One region of the Streptomyces sp. SID5643 genome, then DNA from elsewhere that is predicted to be linked to it. Evidence: predicted binding sites of a transcription regulator. Region 1 holds the regulator's gene; each other region holds the start of a gene.

Evidence for each region. Region 1 encodes HrcA, which represses chaperone genes, less so after heat shock. Its sites were predicted from a motif close to TTNGCACTCNGNNNNNCNGAGTGCNAA; they were not measured.
Region 2: the regulator HrcA is predicted to act here: its motif matches at 1,684-1,710, upstream of groES (co-chaperone GroES).
Region 3: the regulator HrcA is predicted to act here: its motif matches at 2,588-2,614, upstream of groL (chaperonin GroEL).

The regions. Positions count from the first base shown of each region.
Region 1 is NZ_WWIC01000283.1:851-5,642, reverse strand. It holds gene dnaJ (molecular chaperone DnaJ) at 1-1,069, opposite strand, end outside; gene hrcA (heat-inducible transcriptional repressor HrcA) at 1,069-2,085, opposite strand; gene GTY56_RS30885 (MBL fold metallo-hydrolase) at 2,256-2,987, shown strand; gene GTY56_RS30880 (DUF3097 domain-containing protein) at 3,019-3,825, shown strand; gene hemW (radical SAM family heme chaperone HemW) at 3,936-4,792, opposite strand, start outside.
Region 2 is NZ_WWIC01000339.1:17,012-21,803, forward strand. It holds gene GTY56_RS35900 (polysaccharide deacetylase family protein) at 1-882, shown strand, start outside; gene GTY56_RS35905 (polysaccharide deacetylase family protein) at 879-1,640, shown strand; gene groES (co-chaperone GroES) at 1,810-2,118, shown strand; gene groL (chaperonin GroEL) at 2,234-3,859, shown strand; gene GTY56_RS35920 (ester cyclase) at 3,932-4,639, opposite strand; gene GTY56_RS35925 (SDR family NAD(P)-dependent oxidoreductase) at 4,760-4,792, opposite strand, start outside.
Region 3 is NZ_WWIC01000165.1:60,688-65,479, forward strand. It holds gene GTY56_RS19700 (oxidoreductase) at 1-656, opposite strand, end outside; gene groL (chaperonin GroEL) at 837-2,459, opposite strand; gene GTY56_RS19710 (cold-shock protein) at 2,794-2,997, opposite strand; gene GTY56_RS19715 (MoaD/ThiS family protein) at 3,444-3,719, opposite strand; gene thrC (threonine synthase) at 3,807-4,792, opposite strand, start outside.

The DNA of each region.
Region 1 (4,792 bases):
TGGGGCGTTCCTCGCCGCGGAGTTTGGAGAGCTCGCGCAGCAGGCGTTCCTGCTCGGGGTCGAGCTTGGTCGGGGTCTGGACCTCGACGTGGACGATGAGGTCGCCGCGTCCGCCGCCGCGCAGGTGCGTGACGCCCCGGCCGTGCAGCGGGATCGACTGGCCGGACTGGGTGCCCGGGCGGATGTCGACCTCCTCCATGCCGTCGAGCGTCTCCAGCGGCACCTTCGTGCCGAGGGCCGCCGCCGTCATGGGGATGGTCACCGTGCAGTGCAGGTCGTCGCCGCGCCGCTGGAACGTGCTGTGCGGCAGCTCGTGGATCTCGACGTAGAGGTCTCCGGCCGGACCGCCGCCGGGGCCGACCTCGCCCTCGCCGGCGAGCTGGATGCGCGTGCCGTTGTCGACACCGGCCGGGATCTTCACCGTGAGCGTGCGGCGGGACCGGACGCGGCCGTCGCCCGCGCACTCCGGGCACGGAGTCGGCACGACCGTGCCGAAGCCCTGGCACTGCGGGCACGGGCGGGACGTCATGACCTGGCCCAGGAAGGACCGGGTGACCTGCGAGACCTCACCGCGGCCGCGGCACATGTCACACGTCTGGGCGGAGGTGCCCGGGGCCGCGCCCTCACCGCTGCACGTGTTGCAGACGACGGCCGTGTCGACCTGGATGTCCTTCGTCGTACCGAAGGCCGCCTCGTCGAGCTCGACCTCGATGCGGATCATCGCGTCCTGGCCGCGGCGGGTGCGCGAGCGCGGTCCGCGCTGCGACGCCGTGCCGAAGAACGCGTCCATGATGTCCGAGAAGTTCCCGAACCCGCCGGCTCCGAAGCCGCCCGCGCCGCCGCCACCGGCCTGCGAGAGCGGGTCGCCGCCGAGGTCGTAGACCTGCTTCTTCTGCGGGTCCGACAGCACCTCGTAGGCGGCGTTGATCTCCTTGAACCGCTCCTGGGTCTTCGGATCGGGGTTGACGTCCGGGTGCAGCTCGCGGGCGAGCCGCCGGAAGGCCTTCTTGATCTCTTCCTGCGAAGCGTCGCGGCGCACGCCGAGTACGGCGTAGTAGTCCGTGGCCACTACGACTCCGCCAGGATCTGTCCGACGTACCGTGCCACTGCGCGTACCGCTCCCATCGTTCCCGGGTAGTCCATGCGGGTCGGTCCGACCACGCCGAGCTTGGCGACTGCCTCGCCGCCCGAACCGTAGCCGACCGACACGACGGACGTGGAGTTGAGTCCTTCGTGGGCGTTCTCATGACCGATCCGTACGGTCACGCCCGGATCCTTCGCCTCGCCGAGCAGCTTGAGGAGCACGACCTGCTCCTCAAGCGCCTCCAGCACCGGCCGGATCGTGAGGGGGAAGTCATGCCCGAAGCGGGTCAGATTGGCGGTGCCGCCGATCATCAGCCGCTCCTCGTTCTCCTCGACGAGCGTCTCCAGGAGTGTGGAGAGCACCGTGGAGACCGTACCCCGGTCCTCGTGCTCGAACGCCTCCGGGAGATCTTCCACCAGACTCGGCACATCCGCGAAACGGCGGTTCGCCACACGGCTGTTGAGCCGCGCGCGCAGATCCGCGAGCGAGGCGTCGCCGAAGGGCGCCGGGCAGTCGACCACGCGCTGCTCGACCCGGCCGGTGTCCGTGATCAGCACGAGCATCACCCGCGCGGGCGCCAGGGAGAGCAACTCCACGTGCCGCACGGTCGAGCGCGTCAGCGACGGGTACTGCACGACGGCGACCTGGCGCGTGAGCTGCGCGAGCAGCCGCACCGTGCGCGCCACGACGTCGTCGAGGTCGACGGCGCCCTCGAGGAAGTTCTGGATCGCGCGCCGCTCGGGCGCGGTCATCGGCTTGACACCGGCGAGCTTGTCGACGAACAGCCGGTAACCCTTGTCGGTGGGGATGCGCCCGGCGCTGGTGTGCGGCTGGGCGATGTACCCCTCGTCCTCCAGGGCCGCCATGTCGTTGCGGACGGTGGCCGGGGAGACGCCGAGGCTGTGCCGCTCGGTGAGGGCCTTGGAGCCCACCGGCTCCTCGGTGCCGACGTAGTCCTGGACGATGGCGCGCAGCACCTGAAGCCTGCGTTCACTGAGCATCGCGCACACCTCCAGATGTCCTTGCCTGCTGCCCTGCCGGTCCGGCCTGGCACTCTGCGTGTGCGAGTGCCAGCATTCCCCGGCCCAGTGTACGGCGGTGGGGTACACCCCCGGCAAGGCTGGTCGTGCGGCGTCGTGCCCCGAGCGGGCCGCACCGCTAGCGTCGCCGTATGACGGTGACTTGGGAAGACCTCGGGTGGGAGCGCGTGGCCGCCGGGGTGGGGCGGTGCCGGCTTCCGGTGTGGGACTGCACGGCGGGGCTGGTCGCCGGTGAGGGCGCGGTCCTTCTGATCGACGCGGGGTCGAGTCTCGCGGAGGGCGTGAAGCTGCGCGCGCAGGCCCGGTCGCTCACCGGCCACCGTGTGACACATCTCGCGCTGACCCATCCGCACTTCGACCACGTCTTCGGGATGGCGGCGTTCCCGGACGCGGAGGTGTTCGGCGCGGTGGGCGTGGACGCGGTGCTGACACGGGCGCGGGACCGGGAGGAGCTGCGCGCGGACGCGGTACGCCACGGCCTGGCGGCGCCCACGGCCGAGGAGGCGGCGCAGCGGCTGGCACCGCCCGGCCACCTGGTCTCCGGCGAGTGGACCCTCGACCTGGGCGGTGGCCGTCAGGTGCTGCTGGCGAACGTCGGCCCGGGCCACACCGCGCACGACCTGGCGGTACTGGTGCCGGGTGATCCGGAGGTGGTGTTCTGCGGCGACCTGGTCGAGGAGTCCGGGGAGCCGCAGGCGGGCCCCGACGCGGTGCCGTCGCACTGGCCGGCCGCCCTGGACCGGCTGCTCGACCTGGGCGGCGAGGACGCGCTGTACGTGCCCGGTCACGGAGCGGTGGTCGACGCGGCGTTCGTGCGGGCGCAACGGGACGCGCTGGCGGCGCGTTTCGGCGTGTCGCGGTGATCGCCCTCGGTCTTCTCCTATCGTCATGCGAATGCGCCAGTACTCCGCCGATCTGACCCCGCCGTGGAAGAAGCCGAAGCCGGTGCCCGAGGTCGCGGCGGAGCCGGGTCTGGTGGTGGAGGAGCCGGGGACCGGCTTCTGCGGCGCGGTGATCCGGTGCGAGGCGGGCACGGTGACGCTGGAGGACCGCTTCGGCAAGCACCGGGTGTTTCCGATGGAGCCACGCGGCTTCCTGCTGGAGGGCAGGGTGGTGACGCTCGTCCGTCCCGCGCCGGGCGGCCCCGCGCGCCCCACCCGCACGGCCTCCGGTTCGGTCGCCGTCCCCGGCGCACGCGCGCGGGTCGCCCGCGCCGGCCGCATCTACGTCGAGGGCCGCCACGACGCCGAGCTGGTGGAGAAGGTCTGGGGCGACGACCTGCGCATCGAGGGCGTGGTCGTGGAGTACCTGGAGGGCGTCGACGACCTGCCGTCGATCGTCTCCGACTTCGCCCCCGGGCCGGACGCACGGCTGGGCGTCCTGGTGGACCACCTCGTACCCGGCTCGAAGGAGTGGCGCATCGCGGAGTCGGTGACGAGCGAACACGCCCTGGTCGTCGGCCACCCGTACATCGACATCTGGGAGGCGGTGAAGCCGTCGTCCCTGGGCATCGACGCCTGGCCCCGGATCCCGCGCGGCCAGGACTGGAAGACGGGCGTGTGCAGGGCCCTGGGCTGGCCCGAGAACACCGGCGCGGCCTGGCAGCGGATCCTGTCGGGGGTCCACTCGTACAAGGACCTGGAGCCGGAGCTGCTGGGCCGCGTGGAGGAACTGATCGACTTCGTCACGGCGCCGGCGTAGCTGTTTTAACTGCGGGCCGTCGTGGCGCTGGGGCGGCACGGGTAGGGGCAGCAGCACCCCGCTCCGCCGGGCTGCGCACCCACCCGGCCTCAGCCCCCACCCCGAGCACCTCAGTCCACGAGGTCTCGTACAACCCCGTCAGCCAGCAACCGCCCCCGCAGCGTGAGCACGGCCCGCCCTTCGTCGTACGGGCCCTTCTCCAGGAGCCCGTCCGCCAGCGCCGCCCGCGAGGCGGCCAGACCCTCCGGCCTGAGCAGCGACAACGGCACGCCCTCCCTGAGCCGCAGCTCCAGCAGGATCCGCTCGACCCGCCGGTCCTCATCGCTGAGCACCTCACGCCCGGCCCCCGGCGACCTCCCCGAAGCCAGCGCACCCGCGTACGCCCCAGGATGCTTGACGTTCCACCACCGCACCCCGCCCACATGGCTGTGCGCACCGGGCCCGGCCCCCCACCAGTCGGCCCCCCGCCAGTACAGCTCGTTGTGCAGACACCGCCCCGCCTGCGAGGTCGCCCAGTTCGACACCTCGTACCACTCGAAGCCGGCGCCCGAGAGCACCTCGTCCGCGATCAGGTACCGGTCGGCATGCACGTCGTCGTCGGTCATCGGCACCTCACCGCGCCGGATCCGCCGTGCGAGCTGCGTCCCCTCCTCGACGATCAGGGCGTAGGCGCTGACATGGTCCGGCCCGGCGCCCAGCACGGCGTCCAGCGAGGCCCGCCAGTCGTCGTCGGACTCCCCCGGCGTGCCGTAGATCAGGTCGAGGTTCACGTGCTCGAACCCGGCGCCCCGGGCCTCCGCGACGCACGCCTCGGGCCGCCCCGGCGTATGCGTGCGGTCCAGCACCTTCAGCACATGCTGCCGGGCGCTCTGCATCCCGAAGGAGATCCGGTTGAAGCCCCCCTCGCGCAGGGCGGCCAGGTACCCGGGATCAACCGACTCCGGGTTCGCCTCGGTCGTGACCTCGG
Region 2 (4,792 bases), on a different contig from region 1:
CGCGTACGGATCGGCCTCGCCGTGCTCGTGCTCGCCGCCATCGCCTCCGGCTGCGCGCAGGACGGCGGCGACCAGGTCACCCCGGCCGGCGGCCAGCAGCCCCTCGACGCGCCCCCGGCCCGCGCGCTCGACTCGTACGCAGGCAAGCTGCGCGCCGCGCACGCCGCCCGGGTCGCCGCCGCGCACCGCTGGGACCTGCGCAGGACCCCCCTCGCCGCCCCGCCGCCCCCGGCGAAGAAGCCAAGGATCAGGACCCGCGAGGGCTTCGAGGTGAACGGCCACCGGAGGTCGAACCTCCCGCCCGTCTTCACCACGGTCCCCACCCGGGACAAGGTCGTCTTCCTCACCATCGACGACGGCGCCGAGAAGGACCGGGCGTTCCTGCGGATGATGCGCGACCTGGACGTCCCGTACACCGCCTTCCTCAGCGGCTACCTGGTCAAGGACGACACCCGCTACTTCCGGAAGATGCAGTCCCAGGGCGTGGTCCTGAACAACCACACCCTCCACCACCCCAGCCTGCGGGGCCTGTCGTACCGGGCGCAGAAGCGCGAGATCTGCGGCATGCAGCGCTACCTGAAGAAGCAGTTCGGCACACGCCCCGACCTCTTCCGCCCGCCGTTCGGCAGCTACGACCGGGCGACCCTGCGCGCCGCCAAGGCCTGCGGGATCGCGTACGTGCCCCTGTGGAACCAGGAGGTCTTCGCCGACCACTGGGAGTACCGCGAGGGGGACCGCAAGCTGCGCCCGGGGGACATCGTCCTCACGCACTTCCGGGGCCCCGGCGAGTGGAAGGGCACGATGGCCGACATGGTCCGCCGCTTCCTGGACAAGGTCACGGCCCAGGGGTTCGCGGTGGGGCGGCTGGAGGACTACCTGTGAGGCGGCCGGCCGCCGCCGTGCTGTGCGCGGCCCTGCTGGCTGGCTGCACCGGGGCCGCGGGGGAGCGGCCGGGCCCCGCCGACGGCCGCGCGCAGGACCCGGCACGCGCGGCGGACGACAGCCGCCGACTGCCCCCCGTCGTGGACCACGTCCCCACCCGCGACCCGGTCGTCTTCCTCACCTACGACGACGGCGCCGAACGCGACCCCCGCTTCGTCGGCCTCGTCCGCGAACGGCGGCTCCCGGTCAGCATGTTCCTCACGGACAGCGTCGTGGGACCCGGCTACGGCCACTTCGCCCGGCTGCGCGCGGTCGGCGCGTCCATCCAGAACCACACCCTCGACCACCCCGCCCTGCGCGGCCTGCCCTACGCCGGGCAGCGCGCCGAGATCTGCGGCCAGCAGCACAAGCTCCACTCCCGCTTCGGCATCAGCCCCCGCCTCTTCCGCCCGCCCTACGGCACCTACGACACGACGACCCTGCGTGCCGCCGCCGACTGCGGCATCACGGCCGTCGTCCTGTGGCGCGCGTCCCTGGACGGCCACGGCGAACTGACCTACACCCGGGGCGAGCCCGCCCTGCGCGCCGGGGACATCGTCTCGGTGCCGTCCGGCGAGACCGGGTCCCTGACCCTCACGGAACGCACCGAGCGTCTGCTGCGGGAGATCGGTGAACGGGGGCTGCGGGTGGGGCGGCTGGAGGACCACCTGGAGGACCACCTGGAGAGAACACCCGGCCGACGCGCCGCGGGCAATTAGCAGTCCGCTTGACCGAGTGCTAATCGCAGTCATAGTCTCGGCTCTGGCACTCCCCCTAGGAGAGTGCCAACACAGCGACGGGCAGGTCCGGCACCCGCGACGACGGATCCACCTGGTCGCCACCTCAGACAGTTAACCCCGTGAGATCTCCGAAGGGGGAGGTCGGATCGTGACGACCACCAGCTCCAAGGTTGCCATCAAGCCGCTCGAGGACCGCATCGTGGTCCAGCCGCTCGACGCCGAGCAGACCACCGCCTCTGGCCTGGTCATCCCGGACACCGCCAAGGAGAAGCCCCAGGAGGGCGTCGTCCTGGCCGTGGGCCCGGGCCGCTTCGAGGACGGCAACCGTCTTCCGCTCGACGTCTCCGTCGGCGACGTCGTGCTCTACAGCAAGTACGGCGGCACCGAGGTGAAGTACAACGGCGAGGAGTACCTCGTCCTCTCGGCCCGCGACGTGCTCGCGATCGTCGAGAAGTAATTCACCCCAAGCACATTGCTTTGAACTGCGCCCCTGGCCCCCGCGATCGCTATTGAGCCGGGCGCCCGGGGCGCAGTGCCGTTACCCCTGATTCCGGAAGAGGGCTCACGCTCCCATGGCGAAGATCCTGAAGTTCGACGAGGACGCCCGTCGCGCCCTCGAGCGCGGCGTCAACAAGCTTGCCGACACGGTCAAGGTGACGATCGGCCCCAAGGGCCGCAACGTCGTCATCGACAAGAAGTTCGGCGCTCCCACCATCACCAACGACGGTGTGACCATCGCCCGCGAGGTCGAGGTCGAGGACCCGTACGAGAACCTCGGTGCCCAGCTGGTCAAGGAGGTGGCGACCAAGACCAACGACATCGCGGGTGACGGTACGACCACCGCGACCGTGCTCGCCCAGGCGCTCGTGCGCGAGGGCCTGAAGAACGTCGCCGCCGGTGCCTCCCCGGCCGCCCTGAAGAAGGGCATCGACGCCGCCGTCGCCGCCGTTTCCGAGGACCTGCTCGCCACGGCCCGCCCGATCGACGAGAAGTCCGACATCGCCGCCGTCGCCGCGCTGTCCGCCCAGGACCAGCAGGTCGGCGAGCTCATCGCCGAGGCGATGGACAAGGTCGGCAAGGACGGTGTCATCACCGTCGAGGAGTCCAACACCTTCGGTCTGGAGCTGGACTTCACCGAGGGCATGGCCTTCGACAAGGGCTACCTGTCGCCGTACTTCGTGACGGACCAGGAGCGCATGGAAGCCGTCCTGGACGACCCGTACATCCTCATCACGCAGGGCAAGATCTCCGCCATCGCGGACCTCCTGCCGCTGCTGGAGAAGGTCATCCAGTCCAATGCCTCCAAGCCGCTGCTGATCATCGCCGAGGACGTCGAGGGCGAGGCCCTGTCCACCCTCGTCGTGAACAAGATCCGCGGCACCTTCAACGCCGTCGCCGTGAAGGCCCCCGGCTTCGGCGACCGCCGCAAGGCGATGCTGCAGGACCTCGCGGTCCTCACCGGCGCCACGGTCGTCTCCGAGGAGGTCGGCCTCAAGCTCGACCAGGTCGGTCTCGACGTCCTCGGCTCCGCCCGCCGCATCACCGTCACCAAGGACGACACCACGGTCGTCGACGGCGCCGGCAACAAGGACGACGTGCAGGGCCGCGTCGCCCAGATCAAGGCCGAGATCGAGTCCACCGACTCCGACTGGGACCGCGAGAAGCTCCAGGAGCGCCTCGCGAAGCTGGCCGGCGGCGTGTGCGTCATCCGCGTGGGTGCCGCCACCGAGGTCGAGCTCAAGGAGCGCAAGCACCGTCTGGAGGACGCCATCTCCGCGACCCGCGCCGCGGTCGAGGAGGGCATCGTCTCCGGTGGTGGCTCCGCGCTGGTCCACGCCGTCAAGGTCCTGGAGGACAACCTCGGCAAGACCGGCGACGAGGCCACGGGTGTCGCGGTCGTCCGCCGCGCCGCCGTCGAGCCGCTGCGCTGGATCGCCGAGAACGCCGGCCTGGAGGGCTACGTCATCACCTCCAAGGTCGCCGAGCTCGACAAGGGCCAGGGCTTCAACGCCGCCACCGGCGAGTACGGCGACCTGGTCAAGGCCGGCGTCATCGACCCGGTGAAGGTCACCCGCTCCGCCTTGGAGAACGCCGCCTCCATCGCCTCCCTCCTCCTCACGACCGAGACCCTGGTCGTCGAGAAGAAGGAAGAGGAGGAGCCGGCCGCCGCGGGCCACGGCCACGGCCACGCCCACTGAGGCACCGACCTCGTAGCAGAAGCCCCCGTTCCGCCCAGGCGGAACGGGGGCTTCTCCCGTAGGCCCTGCCGGTCACAGCTCCAGCGGGTCGAGCACCCCGAGCTGCTGCATCAGCCCCAGCCGGTCGTACTGCCACCAGCCCTCGGCGATCTTCCCGTCCGGTGTGCAGCGGTGCACGGTCGTCCCCGTCATGGTGACTTCCTGCCCGGTCGGCGGGATCCCGAGGAACTCGCCCGTGTGACGCCCGTGGAAGGTCCACCGGGTGCACACCCGGTCGCCCTGCGCCATCTGGTCCTCGATCGTGAACGAGAAGTCGAACCCGCCCCGCCACACCTCCACCTCGCGCCGCACCGCGTCCAGCCCGATGACGTCCTGCACATTGGCCGGATCGTGGTCGTGGTAGTCCTCGATGAACACGTCGTTGAACGGCGGCGCGTCCCCCGGGCCCGGCGCGAGCTCGAAGAACCTGCGCGCGGTGGCCGCGTACAGCTGCTCGTCCCGCACCACGTCCAGGTCCGTGAAGATCGGTGTCTCCTCGCAGAGCGCCACCATGTCCTGGAAGATCCGGTCGGTCTCCGGCAGCCCGGAGTTCCGCATCGCCTCCTCGTACGACGGGAACTCCACGATCTCCACGATGTGCGACGCGTCGGCCCGGTCCCTCGCCACCACACTGTGCGACGCGGTCCGCTTGCCCTTGGTCTGCTCGACCCACCGGTCCATCAGCCGGTTCATCTCGTCGAGCCGGCTGGTCCTGCATTCGATGAGCTGTACGAAGGTCATGGCCTCGCCTCCGGTCCCCCTGGGTCCGGCTGAACAGCTTCATTGTCCCAAGAGGCCGGCCCGGGTGCCTCCCGGCTCCGGGGTGGGGGAGGAGGAGCCGGCCGGGCCGGCCGCGGGCGCCTACTGCGGCCCGTACTTGCGGCCCGTCCTGGA
Region 3 (4,792 bases), on a different contig from region 1:
CGGACGGCCGCGACGATCTCCTCGGAGAGCTTGGCGCGGGCGACCCGGTCGCCGCCGTAGGCGTCGGTGCGGCGGTTGGTGCCCTCCCACAGGAACTGGTCGAGCAGGTAGCCGTGGGCGCCGTGGAGCTCGACGCCGTCGAAGCCGATGCGCTCGGCGGCGGCAGCGGCCTCGGCGAACGCGCCGATGACGGCGTCGATGTCGGCCTGGGTCATGGCCTTGCCGGTGGGCTCCGCAGCGCCGATGCGCAGACCGGAGGGTCCGACGGCCGGGGCGTCCGCGACCGGCGGCTCACCCTGGTTGCGGACCATGCCGATGTGCCAGAGCTGCGGCACGATGGTCCCGCCCGCGGCGTGGACCGCCTCGGCGACCTTCGCCCAGCCCGCGAGCTGGGCCTCGCCGTGGAAGCGCGGCACGCGGTCGCTCTGCCCGGCCGACTCGTGGCCGACGTAGGTGCCCTCGGTGACGATCAGGCCGACTCCGGCGGCGGCGCGGCGCGCGTAGTACGACACGACGTCCTCGCCGGGCACGCCGCCCGGGGAGAACATGCGGGTCATCGGCGCCATCGCGATCCGGTTGGGAACGGTCAGGCCGCCCAGCGATACGGGCCGGGACAGGATTTCGGCGGCGCGGGAGGCGGAGGCGGCGAGAGTCACGTGGGGGCTCACTTTCGGATACCGGAAGGTATGTGCATACGCATATGACCTAACCTTCAACCACCCGGCCCCGCCAGGGCCATCCCACCCCCGCTGTGATCCCGGACACGCCCGAGGGCGGCACCCCCTGTCGGAACAGGAAGTGCCGCCCTCGGCAAGGACGTTGATCGACCGGGTCGATCAGAAGTCCATGTCACCGCCCGGCATGCCGCCGCCGGCGGGCGCGGCGGCCTTCTCCGGCTTGTCGGCGATGACGGCCTCGGTGGTGAGGAACAGCGCGGCGATGGAGGCGGCGTTCTGCAGGGCAGAGCGGGTCACCTTCGCCGGGTCGATGATGCCCTCGGCGATCATGTCGACGTACTCACCGGTCGCGGCGTTCAGGCCGTGGCCGACGGTGAGGTTGCGGACCTTCTCCACGACGACGCCGCCCTCGAGACCACCGTTGACGGCGATCTGCTTCAGCGGGGCCTCCAGCGCGAGCTTCACGGCGTTGGCGCCGGTCGCCTCGTCACCGTCGAGCTCCAGCTTCTCGAAGACCTGGGAGGCCTGGAGCAGGGCCACGCCACCACCGGCGACGATGCCCTCCTCGACGGCCGCCTTGGCGTTGCGCACGGCGTCCTCGATGCGGTGCTTGCGCTCCTTGAGCTCCACCTCGGTGGCGGCACCGGCCTTGATGACCGCGACACCGCCGGCGAGCTTCGCCAGGCGCTCCTGGAGCTTCTCGCGGTCGTAGTCCGAGTCGCTGTTCTCGATCTCGGCGCGGATCTGGTTGACGCGGCCCTGGACCTGGTCGGCCGAGCCGGCACCGTCGACGATGGTGGTCTCGTCCTTGGTGATGACGACCTTGCGGGCCTTGCCCAGCAGGTCGAGCGTGGCGTTCTCCAGCTTGAGGCCGACCTCCTCGGAGATCACCTCGCCGCCGGTGAGGATGCCGATGTCCTGGAGCATCGCCTTGCGGCGGTCGCCGAAGCCCGGGGCCTTGACGGCGACGGACTTGAAGGTGCCGCGGATCTTGTTGACGACCAGGGTCGACAGGGCCTCGCCCTCGACGTCCTCGGCGATGATCAGCAGCGGCTTGCCCGACTGCATGACCTTCTCCAGGAGCGGGAGCAGGTCCTTGACGTTCGAGATCTTGGAGTTCGCGATCAGGATGTACGGGTCGTCGAGGACGGCCTCCATACGCTCCATGTCGGTGGCGAAGTACGCCGAGATGTAGCCCTTGTCGAAGCGCATACCCTCGGTGAGCTCCAGCTCCAGACCGAAGGTCTGGGACTCCTCGACGGTGATGACGCCTTCCTTGCCGACCTTGTCCATGGCCTCGGCGATGAGCTCGCCGATCTGGGTGTCGGCGGCGGAGATGGAGGCCGTGGAGGCGATCTGCTCCTTGGTCTCGACGTCCTTGGCCTGCTCCAGCAGGGCGGCGGAGACGGCCTCGACGGCCTTCTCGATACCGCGCTTGAGGGCCATCGGGTTGGCGCCGGCGGCTACGTTGCGCAGGCCCTCCTTGACCAGGGCCTGGGCGAGAACGGTCGCGGTGGTCGTACCGTCACCGGCGACGTCGTCCGTCTTCTTGGCGACTTCCTTGACCAGCTCGGCGCCGATCTTCTCGTACGGGTCCTCGAGCTCGATCTCCTTGGCGATGGAGACACCATCGTTGGTGATCGTGGGCGCGCCCCACTTCTTCTCGAGGACGACGTTGCGGCCCTTGGGGCCGAGCGTCACCTTGACGGCGTCCGCGAGCTGGTTCATGCCGCGCTCGAGGCCGCGCCGCGCCTCCTCGTCGAACGCGATGATCTTGGCCATGTGAAGTGGTCCCTCCAGGACTGGGGGTGATTACTTCGGACCGCGCCCGCGCCCGCGACGGACGGCTCGCTTGCCTCGTGGGTTCCTTCCCCACCTGGCCTGCGGGCCTCACCGACCCGGTCCTTACGTTGTCACTCTCACCTTCAGAGTGCTAACGCAATGATTAGCACTCGACCCCTGCGAGTGCAAGCGCCCGCCTTGGATCGGCGGGGGGCGTCAGCCGCCCGCGAACACCATCCGGCGGACCCTCCGGGCACGCGGAAGGGCCCGCACCCCGGGGGGTACGGGCCCTTCTGAGAAGACCGGTCGCTTGAGCGTTGGTCGTGGTGCGCGTTCAGGCAGAGACGCGAACCATGTCGGCCTGCGGTCCCTTCTGGCCCTGCGAGATCTCGAACTCGACCCGCTGGCCCTCTTCAAGGGTGCGGTAGCCGTCCATCTGAATCGCGCTGTAGTGGACGAAAACATCCGCACCACCGTCGACCGCGATGAAGCCGTACCCCTTCTCCGCGTTGAACCACTTGACGGTGCCCTGAGCCATGCCTAACTCCCCTATTACTGGCCCTTGCACAGATCCACACTTCGCGGACCCGGGTCAGACCTCACCCCCCACGGTTGGGGGCGTGCGCCGGAACGCGTCGACCGCGGCTGAATGTATCTGTCCAACTGCCGTCTGCAACAGGTCAATCGGACGAGAATTCCGGACGAGCAGGGTCCGGAATGTGGGGAGAATTCGCCCGAATTCAGGGCAAGTCGGGCTCCATAAAAGGAACAAAAGCCGCGAAAGACGCGCACACTTTGGCTACATCTTGTCGGACTCGCGGCAGGAATTCAGGGTTCCGATCAGGGGATCGGTATCGCGTTCCCCAACTGTACCCCGCTCAACCACACAGAATTGCCCCCTCCGCTTCTCTCACGGAGGGGGCAATTCGATGAACTCTCGGTAATCGTCGTTACCGAAGGTAACAATCGGGCCGGTCGACCGGTTCAGCCGCCGGCGACGGCGGGAATGATCGACACACCGGCACCGTCCGGCGTGGCCGTCTCCAGACCCTGCTCGAACCGCACGTCGTCGTCGTTGACGTACACGTTGACGAACCGGCGCAGCTTGCCCTGGTCGTCGAGGACCCGGGCGGCGATCCCGGTGTGGTTCTTCTCCAGGTCGGCGATGACCTCACCGAGGTTCGCGCCCTCGGCGGCGACCTCGGCCTGCCCGCCCGTGTAGGTGCGCAGGATGGTGGGGATGCGAACGGTGACGCTCATGACTTTCGAACCTCCGGTTGGATAACCGCCCTCAGGGGCACGGGGTACTGCGCGACCAGCCCCACGGCCCGCAGCGAACAACGACGCTCAGACGAGCCCGGCCTCACGGAACGACTCGAGGCTGGGGCGAATGGTCGCCGTCAGACCCGTGCCCGCCACCGCGTCCAGCGTCTTGAGTCCATCGCCGGTGTTGAGCACGACCGTGGTCTTGGTGGGGTCGAGCACCCCGTTCTCGATCAACTTGCGCGTCACACCCACCGTCACACCACCGGCGGTCTCCGCGAAGATCCCCTCGGTCCGGGCCAGGATCTTGATCGCCTCGACGACCTGCTCGTCGTTCACGTCCTCCACCGCGCCGCCGGTCCGCCGCGCGATGTCCAGCACGTAGGGCCCGTCCGCCGGGTTGCCGATGGCGAGCGACTTGGCGATGGTGTTCGGCTTCTGCGGGCGGACGACGTCGTGCCCGGCCTTGTAAGCGACGGACACCGGCGAGCAGCCCTCGGCCTGCGCGCCGAAGATCTTGTACGGCTTGTCCTCGACCAGCCCGAGCTTGATCAGTTCCTGGAGACCCTTGTCGATCTTCGTGAGCTGCGAGCCGGAGGCGATCGGCACGACCAGCTGGTCCGGCAGCTGCCAGCCGAGCTGCTCGCAGATCTCGTACGCGAGGGTCTTGGAGCCCTCCGCGTAGTACGGCCGGAGGTTGACGTTGACGAAGCCCCAGCCCTCTCCGGCCGGGTCGCCGATCAGCTCGGAGCAGAAGCGGTTCACGTCGTCGTAGTTGCCCTCGATGCCGACGAGCTCGCCGCCGTAGACCGCGGCCATGACGACCTTGCCCTGCTCCAGGTCGTGCGGGATGAACACGCAGGAGCGGAAGCCGGCACGGGCCGCCGCGGCACCCACCGCACCGGCGAGGTTGCCGGTGGAGGAGCAGGAGAGCGTGGTGAAGCCGAAGGCGCGGGCGGCCTCCAGGGCCTGGGCGACGACGCGGTCCTTGAAGGAGTGCGTCGGGTTGCCGGAGTCGTCCTTGACGAACAGCTTGCCCGCGTCGACGCCCAGCTCGCGCGCGAGGTTGT